Regions from separate parts of the Pseudomonas sp. GW823-FHT05G12 genome, predicted to be linked through region 2. Evidence: riboswitches for the same ligand, from Rfam matches in the RefSeq annotation. Region 2 holds a riboswitch; the other holds the start of a gene.

Region 1 (4,324 bases), 2.0 Mb from region 2:
TTGTTGAAAAGTCCTACAAGAAACAGGAAAGACATCACCCTGAAACAGCGGTGATGCCGGTGCTTTGCAGTTGTTCAGACGCAGGCGGCGTGCGGTTTGTGTATCCGCAGCGTGGAGGCAGGGTTGTTGGCCAATGCCTGACCGACCCGCGTCGGGCGGGCTACCAACTGCCCGGTACAATTCGGGCAGCGGCCTTGGAAGCGAGTTTCGGCACAGGCACGGCAGAACGTGCATTCGAAGGAGCAGATCATAACGTCGGGGCTGTCACCCGGCAGGTCGGCATCACAGCACTCGCAGTTGGGGCGTAGTTCCAGCATGGGCATGACTCCTGTTCGCAGGCGGGAACCCGGAGTCTGCTACGCCCGAGGCAAGGCTGGCAATGTTCAGTCGCCAGGGCGGTACAGGTGGGCATGCCCGGCACGGTACAAGGCCGATTCGGCGAACGGTGTATCCCCCAGGACGTGGCCTACCAGGATCAGCGCCGTGCGCCGGAAATCCTTGGCCGCTACGCGTTCGACGATATCGCCGAGGTTGCCGCGCACCCAATCCTGGTCTGGCCAGGTGGCCCGATGCACCACCGCAACCGGGCAGTTCGCGCCGTAGTGCGGCATCAACTCATCGACAATGCGTGACAGGTGCTTGACCCCCAGATGAATTGCCAGGGTGCTGCCATGGCGCGCCAGGTCGCCCAACTGTTCACCCGGCGGCATGGGCGAGCTGTCGCCGTAGCGAGTAAGGATCACCGTCTGCGCCACTTGAGGCAAGGTCAGCTCGCAGCCGAGCAGGGCGGCGCTCGCTGCCGTGGCGGTAACGCCGGGGATGATCTGGTAATCGATGCCCAGCGCCTGCAGGTGGCGAATCTGCTCACCGATGGCGCCGTACAGGCTGGGGTCGCCGCTGTGCACCCGGGCCACATCCTGACCTTTTTCGTGTGCGCTGCGCATGGCAGCGATGATCTGTTCCAGGTGCAGTTCGGCGCTGTTGATCACGGTTTCGGCCTGGTGGCCTTCGAGCACGGCGGCGGGTACCAGTGAACCGGCATAAATGATCACCGGGCACTGACGAATCAGCCGTTGGCCCTTGACCGTGATCAGCTCCGGGTCGCCGGGGCCGGCACCGATAAAGTAGATGGTCATGCAAAGTCCTGGCAAGAAAGAGGGGGCGAAACGCTCAGCAGGCCAGGGCGAGCGTCGCCGGGCCCAGTACCTGGCGCGTCAGCAGCAGCCTGGCCGTACCCTGCCGCTGGCTGGCCAGGGCCAGTGCCGCGCTCTCGGCTACGCCCCAGCAGCCACTGTGCCTGTGGGCAAAGGCGGAGCGGTGGCTGAGCAGTGGTTCATAGGGTTGCAGTTGCGCGCCATGGTACAGCACCAACGGCAAACCGAGGTGCTCTGCCAGTTGCAACAAGCCGGGCTCGTCGGCCTTCAGGCTGATGCTTGCGATGCCGCGCAGGTCAGCCAATGCCAGGCCCTGTTTGTCCAGGGCCTGGCACAGCAAGCGTTGCAAGGTATCCGCCGGGCAACCCCGGCGGCAGCCAAAACCGGCATAGAAGGCAGGCATCAAGCCTGGCTGGAACGGCGGAACAGCCAGGCGCTGAGCAGCCCCAAGGCCAGCCAGAAGGCGGCGTTGGTCAGCCAGGAGGCGACTTTGAACTGGGTTTCCAATGCTTCAGGGGCCAGGCTTTCGTGCACCTCGGGTTGCGGTGCACCGATCACATGAGGAATGACCAGCAGCACGGCGCCCAGCGCCTTCAGCAACCAGTGGCGGGCGAACACCAGCAAGGCCAGGCCCAGCGCTGTGGCACTGGCTGTACCGACCCACCAGGTCTGGCGTTGCCCCAGGTCGGCGGCCGCCGTACCCGGCAGTTCTGGTGGCAAGCCCAGGGTTGGGGCCAGGCAGAACACGGCGAAGCCAGCCAACCCCCACAATGCGCCAGTGGCGGCGCGTTTGGGTTCGCGAAGGCTGTACAGGGCGGCGAGGATCAGGGCGAAGCCGACCGCAACCACCAGGTTGCCGCCTGTGGTGGACAGCACGCGCTGCCAGCCGTCTTCCGGCGACCAGGCTTCGGCGCTGTGTTCATGAGCGGCAACTTCGCCACCGTGTTCGTGGTGTGCGGCCGGGGCCGAGGACTCGTAGGTTTCCGCCTCCAGAATCAGCGGAGCCACCCAGAAGCTTTGCAGCAAGGTCAGCAACAGGGCTGCAAGGAGCCCGCTGAATCCCGCAGTACGGGCAATGCGCGTGATCATCAGGCGTACTCAGTGGCAGGGGAAGGCGGCGCTGTGGCGGGTGTCGTGGGCGGCGTTGTGCACGGCCTCGATGTGCGAGAACCCGGCAAAGTAGACCAGGCACAGACCCAGCAAGCTGGCACCGACGGCGATGGTTACACGTTGGCTGAGCGTAACGGGGGTAGCAAGGCTGTGTTGTTTGGCGCTGGTGACGGGCATGACGCGATCCTCTGCTTTTTGTGGGCAATGGGCGAGCGCGGCAGCCCCGGACGTGGTCGCCCAAGGGAATGCAACAGCGCCCGCCCACCGCGGGGTGTTCATGAACGCCAGGCCGGTCTCCGGGCTTGCGAGGAAGAGCTGGGCTCCTGGAACGCGTCACCTTCCCATGCCGTACTACGAGGCACAGTGGTACAGACGCTTCACTCGCTTACCGTTGCGGGGGCAGCACCGGCATTGTCCGGCCCTGCTGAAGGGCCTGGGACGCACCGGTTTCCCGTTTCACCCCCTGAGGGGCACCTGAACGCGAGGCATAAGGAGAGCATGGGGCGGGCTTGGCGTCAATGTCATACAGCGCGCGAGGCCGTTGAACAGCAGGTACGGCAGGCTCAGGCCTGCAGTCTTCTTCCTGCAGGCAGAAGTGCAGAAACCGGGCGATCACCCGCGGGCGAATGCCGCCAGCTTGTCGCCATCCAGGCGGTAGCGCACCCACTCATCCTGCGCCTCGGCCCCCAGTTTCTGGTAGAAGCCGATCGCTGGCTCGTTCCAGTCCAGCACACTCCATTCCAGACGCCCACAGTTGTTCGCCAGCGCTTCGCGGGCAATGTGCTGCAACAACTGCCGGCCGGCGCCATCGCCGCGTTGCTCGGGGGTTACGTACAGGTCTTCCAGATAGATGCCATTGCGCCCGAGCCAGGTCGAGTAGCTGTAGAAGTACACGGCAAAGCCAATTGCACGGCCATCACGCTCGCACATCAGGGTGTGCACAGTGCTGCCTTCGTCGAACAGGCTGTGCTCGATGTCGGCAAGGGTGGCGACCACCTCGTGGCGCGCGCGTTCGTACTCGGCCAGTTCGGTGATGAAGGTGAGGATCTGCTCGGCATCGGTACGAACGGCAGGGCGAATGGTGAGGCTCATGGTGACGGCTTCCTTGATCCGGATTGTCGGTACAGTGATGTGTATCTGCGTAATTTAATCGAACTGTATCGGTTGCTGGGAGTGGCGCTCCGTTAGTGTGACAGCACCAATAAAGAAAGTGGAATGCCCGCCATGCTTGCCTCTGCCGACCTGCTGACCGCCTTTGTGCTGTTTGCCTTTGTGTCTTCCATCACCCCGGGCCCCAACAACACCATGTTGCTGGCCTCGGGGGTGAACTTCGGCGTGCGCCGCTCGGTCCCTCATGCCTTGGGTATCAGTTTTGGTTTCATGATGATGGTGCTGGCCGTCGGCCTGGGGCTGGGTGAGGTATTCAAGGCCTGGCCACCCCTGTACACGGTGCTGCGCTACGCTGGCGCCGCCTATCTGCTGTACCTGGCCTGGAAGATCGCCACTTCCGGGCCGGTCGGCACGGCCGCGTCCAGTGCCCGCAAACCGCTGGGCTTCTGGGGTGCGGCGGCGTTCCAGTGGGTCAACCCCAAGGCTTGGGTGATGGCGGTAGGGGCGATTACCACCTACACGCCAGCGCAAGGCTATGTAACCAACGTGATCGTCATTGCGGCCTTGTTCGCTTTGGTCAACTTGCCCAGCGTGGGGGTATGGGTGATGTTCGGCAGCGCCCTGCGCAACCTGTTGCAGAATTCGCGCTGGCTGATGCTGTTCAATGTCGTGATGGCCCTGTTGCTGGTGATTTCCCTGTACCCGCTGCTATTTGTAGAATCAGCGTTTTCCTGACCCCGAGAGTACAGTAAGCCGATGCAGTTGATTCCCTGGTCCCACGAATGCGCCGAAGGTTTCACCCTGCGTGGCTGGCGAACTCCGGCCAGTGGCAAACCACTGCTGCACTTTCTGCATGGCAACGGCTTCTGTTGCCTGGCCTACCAACCGTTGCTGATGCGCTTGGGCGAGCATTTCGACCTGTGGCTTTGCGACGTTCAGGGTCATGGGGA
Region 2 (4,324 bases):
AGCGCGTTGTTCGACTTGCTCGAGCGCCTCGATCAGGCGTCGCTGCAGGCACAACGCAAGCTCACCATTCCGTTTCTCAAGGAAACCCTCGGCTGGTAACCCCCTGAAAACCTTGGGCCAGAGCGGTAAAACAAAAAAGTCACATCTTTTTCGATAAAATTTGCAAATGGCCATGATAGAGGGCATAGTTTCACCCTTCTAAAGGATTACAGACACGGTCGTGCCCATGCTGAAGCGCTTCGCACCCCTCGTGCCACTCGCACTCGTGACCCTGCTTTTTGGCTGCGCGGCCCAAGGCCCGGTATCTCAGCCCCAGGATCACACCCCGATCACTGCACAATCGGCAATCAAGGCCAAGGCCTCTTCCTCGTCGGTATTCGGCGAGCCGGAAGAGCTGGCCACCGAAGATGACCTGGCGTCTTTCTCCGGCGGCAAGCCTTACCAATTGCCGGTTCTGGCTGACAGCATTCTCGAGCGCGGCATGTCGTTGATCGGCACCCGCTACCGCTTTGGTGGTACCTCGGAAAAGTCTGGCTTCGACTGCAGTGGCTTCATCGGTTACCTGTTCCGCGAAGAGGCGGGCATGACGCTGCCGCGCTCCACGCGTGAAATGATCAACGTCGATGCGCCGAAAGTGGCCCGCAACAAGCTCAAGCCAGGTGACTTGCTGTTCTTCAGCACCAATGGCCGCGGCCGGGTAAGCCATGCCGGCATCTACCTGGGTGACAACCAGTTCATCCATTCCAGCAGCCGCCGCAGTGGCGGTGTGCGCATCGACAGCCTCGGTGATCGCTACTGGAGCAAGACCTTCATTGAAGCCAAGCGCGCCTTGGCCATGGCGCCGACCAACATCGCGCGCAACTGATATCAAAATGATGTACCCTGCCGCGGCGGTGATGCTTTGAAAAAAAGCTCGCCGCCGTGCGCATTTACAGAAAGCGTCTAATCTAAACTCTCAACTCTTTTCGGCTGCAGCGCAGCGGTCTCAGACAGGATGTTCTGGCCATGGTAAAGATGGCGCGCTTCGCATTTCTCTCCTTGGCAGCCTTGCTGGCTGCATGCTCCAGCCGTGCGCCTGCGCCGGCCCCTGTGGTACAGCCGCAGGTTACCTATAGCCAGCCCAGTCCTTCACCGATTGCCGATGACGTGCTGATTCGCGCCATTGGTCTGGTAGGCACGCCCTATCGTTGGGGGGGCAATACCCCGGACTCCGGCTTCGACTGCAGCGGCCTGATCAAGTATGTGTACCGTGATGCTGCTGGCATCAGCCTGCCGCGCTCGACGCGAGAGATGATTGTCATGCGCGCACCGACGGTGGATGTCAGTTCGCTGCAGTCTGGTGACCTGGTGTTCTTCGCCACCAGTGGCGGCTCGCAGGTCAGCCATGCCGGCATCTATGTCGGGGACGGCCGCTTCGTACATGCACCTTCCACCGGTGGCACCGTGCGCCTGGACTACCTGTCAAACAGCTACTGGGCCAAGGCCTACCTGCAGGCCAAGCGGGTGATTCCGCAAGGGCATCTGGCACAGAACCCTTGATGTCCATGCCTGTCTAGCGGCCCCCTCGGGCTCGGGGCCGATACCGGCTGCCTGGATTCAAGGTGTTTTGCTCACCCGCCAGACCACCCGCTTCGATTGACGCTCCCGGTGCAACCCTCTAACCTTCGCGGCGTGTTTCAGGTGCCCTGCCAGCCCCGACTGGGCAGGGTGAAACTGGGAAGCCGGTGGGCGCCAGCATGGCGCGATTCCGGCGCTGCCCCCGCAACGGTGGATGAGTAAAAGGCCGCGCAGGGCCACTGGGTGCCAGCATCCGGGAAGGCGCGCAGGCCAGGGCCAAGGCCCACTCACAAGCCCGGAGACCGGCCTGATACTGCCAACGGCATCACGGAGGGTGATGCGCGGTGCACCGTGGCGCCCAGCCATGGCCTCTGCGCGTTCTCCGTTTGCCTGCCTATTACCTGTCGCCGCGCATTGCTGTGGTGCCAGCCAGCGGAGAACCCTGATGAGCGATTCCACCGAACGCGACGAACGCCACCTGGCGCGCATGCAGCGCAAGAAGGCGGTCATCGACGAACGCATCGCCAATTCCCCTAACGAATGTGGCCTGCTGCTGGTGCTGACCGGCAATGGCAAGGGCAAGAGCAGTTCGGCCTTCGGCATGCTCGCGCGCGCCTTGGGCCACGGCATGCAATGCGGTGTGGTGCAGTTCATCAAGGGCCGCAACAGCACCGGCGAGGAGCTGTTCTTCCGTCGCTTCCCCGAACAGGTGCGCTACCACGTGATGGGCGAGGGCTTTACCTGGGAAACCCAGGACCGCCAGCGTGACATCGCCGCTGCGCAAGCCGCCTGGGCGGTGTCGCGCCAGTTGCTGCAGGACCCGGGTGTACAGTTCGTGGTGCTGGACGAGCTCAACATCGCCCTCAAACATGGTTACCTCGACCTGGACCAGGTACTGTCCGACATTCAGGCCCGCCCGCCCATGCAGCATGTGATTGTCACTGGCCGCGCTGCGAAGCCCGAGATGATCGAACTGGCCGACACCGTGACCGAAATGGGCATGCTCAAGCACGCCTTCCAGGCCGGTATCCGCGCACAGAAAGGCGTCGAACTGTGAGTCGATCGCGGCACTGCCCCGCCGTGTTGATCGCGGCGCCGGCCTCTGGCCAGGGCAAGACTACCGTCACTGCTGCGCTGGCCCGCCTGCACCGCAACCTCGGGCGCAAGGTGCGGGTGTTCAAATGCGGGCCCGACTTTCTTGACCCGATGATTCTCGAACGGGCCAGTGGCGCGCCGGTGTATCAGCTGGATCTGTGGATGATCGGTGCCGAGGAAAGCCGTCGTCTGCTGTGGGAAGCTGCTGGCGAGGCTGACCTGATCCTCATCGAAGGGGTGATGGGGCTGTTCGACGGTACCCCGTCAAGCGCCGACCTGGCGCGCCACTTTGGCGTGCCGGTGCTGGCGGTGATCGACGGCACAGCCATGGCCCAGACCTTCGGCGCCCTGGCCCTGGGCCTGGCGCGGTACCAGGCCGATCTGCCGTTCGCCGGCGTGCTGGCCAATCGGGTAGGCAGCCTGCGTCATGCGCAACTGCTCGAAGGCAGCCTGACCGAGGGCTTGCGCTGGTATGGCGGCTTGTCCCGCGAGCGCGGCATCGAGCTGCCCAGCCGCCACCTGGGCCTGGTGCAGGCCAGCGAGCTGAATGACCTGGACACCCGCCTCGACGCTGCCGCCGAAGCGCTGGGCGCCAGTTGCGATGCGGCGTTGCCGCCGCCAGTCAGCTTTGCCGAGCCGGAACCGCAAGCCAGCGTTGCCTCGCTGGCCGGTGTGCGCATTGGCGTGGCGCGGGACGAGGCGTTCGCCTTCATCTATGGCGCTAACCTCGACCTGTTGCGCAACCAAGGTGCCCAGCTGGTGTTCTTCTCGCCGCTGCACGACCACGAACTGCCGGCGGTAGACAGCCTGTATCTGCCGGGTGGTTATCCTGAGCTGCATCACCATGCGCTGGCCGCCAACGCACCGATGTGCGAGGCGATCCGCGCCCACCACGCGCAGGGCAAGCCATTGCTGGCCGAGTGCGGCGGCATGCTGTACCTGCTCGATGCCCTGACTGATGTGGCCGGCGAACGTGCCGAACTTCTCGGCCTGCTGCCGGGTGAGGCGACCATGCAGAAGCGCCTGGCTGCCCTGGCGCTGCAGGCGGTGGAGCTGCCGGAGGGGACCTTGCACGGTCACACCTATCACCATTCGCTGACCAGCACTGCGCTGGAACCGATCGCCCGGGGTCTGAGCCCCAACGGCGGGCGGGGCAACGAGGCGGTTTATCGTCTGGGCCGGCTGACGGCCTCTTACGTGCACTTCTATTTCCCTTCCTGCCCGGATGCGGCGGCGGCGCTGTTGCGACCATGAATGATCACGCCTACAGCGACGCCGAGCGCGCCGCCATTTACCGGGTCATCGGCGAGCGCCGCGACATGCGCCATTTTGCGGGTGGCCAGGTGGCGCCCGAACTGCTTGGCCGCTTGCTGGCCGCCGCGCATCAGGCGCCCAGTGTCGGGCTTATGCAGCCGTGGCGCTTTATCCGCATCACCCAGCGTGACCTGCGCGGGCGCATCCAGGCCTTGGTGGAAGCGGAGCGGGTACGCACGGCCGAAGCGTTGGGCGAGCGATCCGATGCCTTCATGAAGTTGAAGGTGGAGGGCATAAACGATTGTGCCGAGCTGCTGGTGGCGGCCTTGATGGACAACCGCGAGCCACACATCTTCGGCCGCCGCACCCTGCCGGAGATGGACCTGGCCTCGCTGGCCTGTGCCATCCAGAACCTGTG

What was found. Region 2 has a riboswitch for cobalamin ahead of cobO (cob(I)yrinic acid a,c-diamide adenosyltransferase). Riboswitches for the same ligand answer to the same signal wherever they lie in the genome.
Region 1: it holds a riboswitch for cobalamin, as region 2 does, so the genes downstream of both, AC3RCM_RS12335 (CbtB domain-containing protein) here and cobO (cob(I)yrinic acid a,c-diamide adenosyltransferase) in region 2, are expected to answer to the same signal.

Annotation. Positions count from the first base shown of each region.
Region 1 is NZ_CM179501.1:2,728,606-2,732,929, forward strand. Features, by position in the region: gene AC3RCM_RS12315 (DUF1272 domain-containing protein) at 75-317, opposite strand; gene cobM (precorrin-4 C(11)-methyltransferase) at 384-1,136, opposite strand; gene AC3RCM_RS12325 (cobalamin biosynthesis protein) at 1,171-1,557, opposite strand; gene AC3RCM_RS12330 (CbtA family protein) at 1,557-2,243, opposite strand; gene AC3RCM_RS12335 (CbtB domain-containing protein) at 2,253-2,441, opposite strand; cobalamin riboswitch at 2,535-2,757, opposite strand; gene AC3RCM_RS12340 (GNAT family N-acetyltransferase) at 2,877-3,356, opposite strand; gene AC3RCM_RS12345 (LysE family translocator) at 3,480-4,109, shown strand; gene AC3RCM_RS12350 (alpha/beta fold hydrolase) at 4,131-4,324, shown strand, end outside.
Region 2 is NZ_CM179501.1:4,680,345-4,684,668, reverse strand. Features, by position in the region: gene hda (DnaA regulatory inactivator Hda) at 1-99, shown strand, start outside; gene AC3RCM_RS21385 (C40 family peptidase) at 227-865, shown strand; gene AC3RCM_RS21380 (C40 family peptidase) at 1,006-1,539, shown strand; cobalamin riboswitch at 1,662-1,882, shown strand; gene cobO (cob(I)yrinic acid a,c-diamide adenosyltransferase) at 2,003-2,614, shown strand; gene AC3RCM_RS21370 (cobyrinic acid a,c-diamide synthase CobB) at 2,611-3,906, shown strand; gene bluB (5,6-dimethylbenzimidazole synthase) at 3,903-4,324, shown strand, end outside.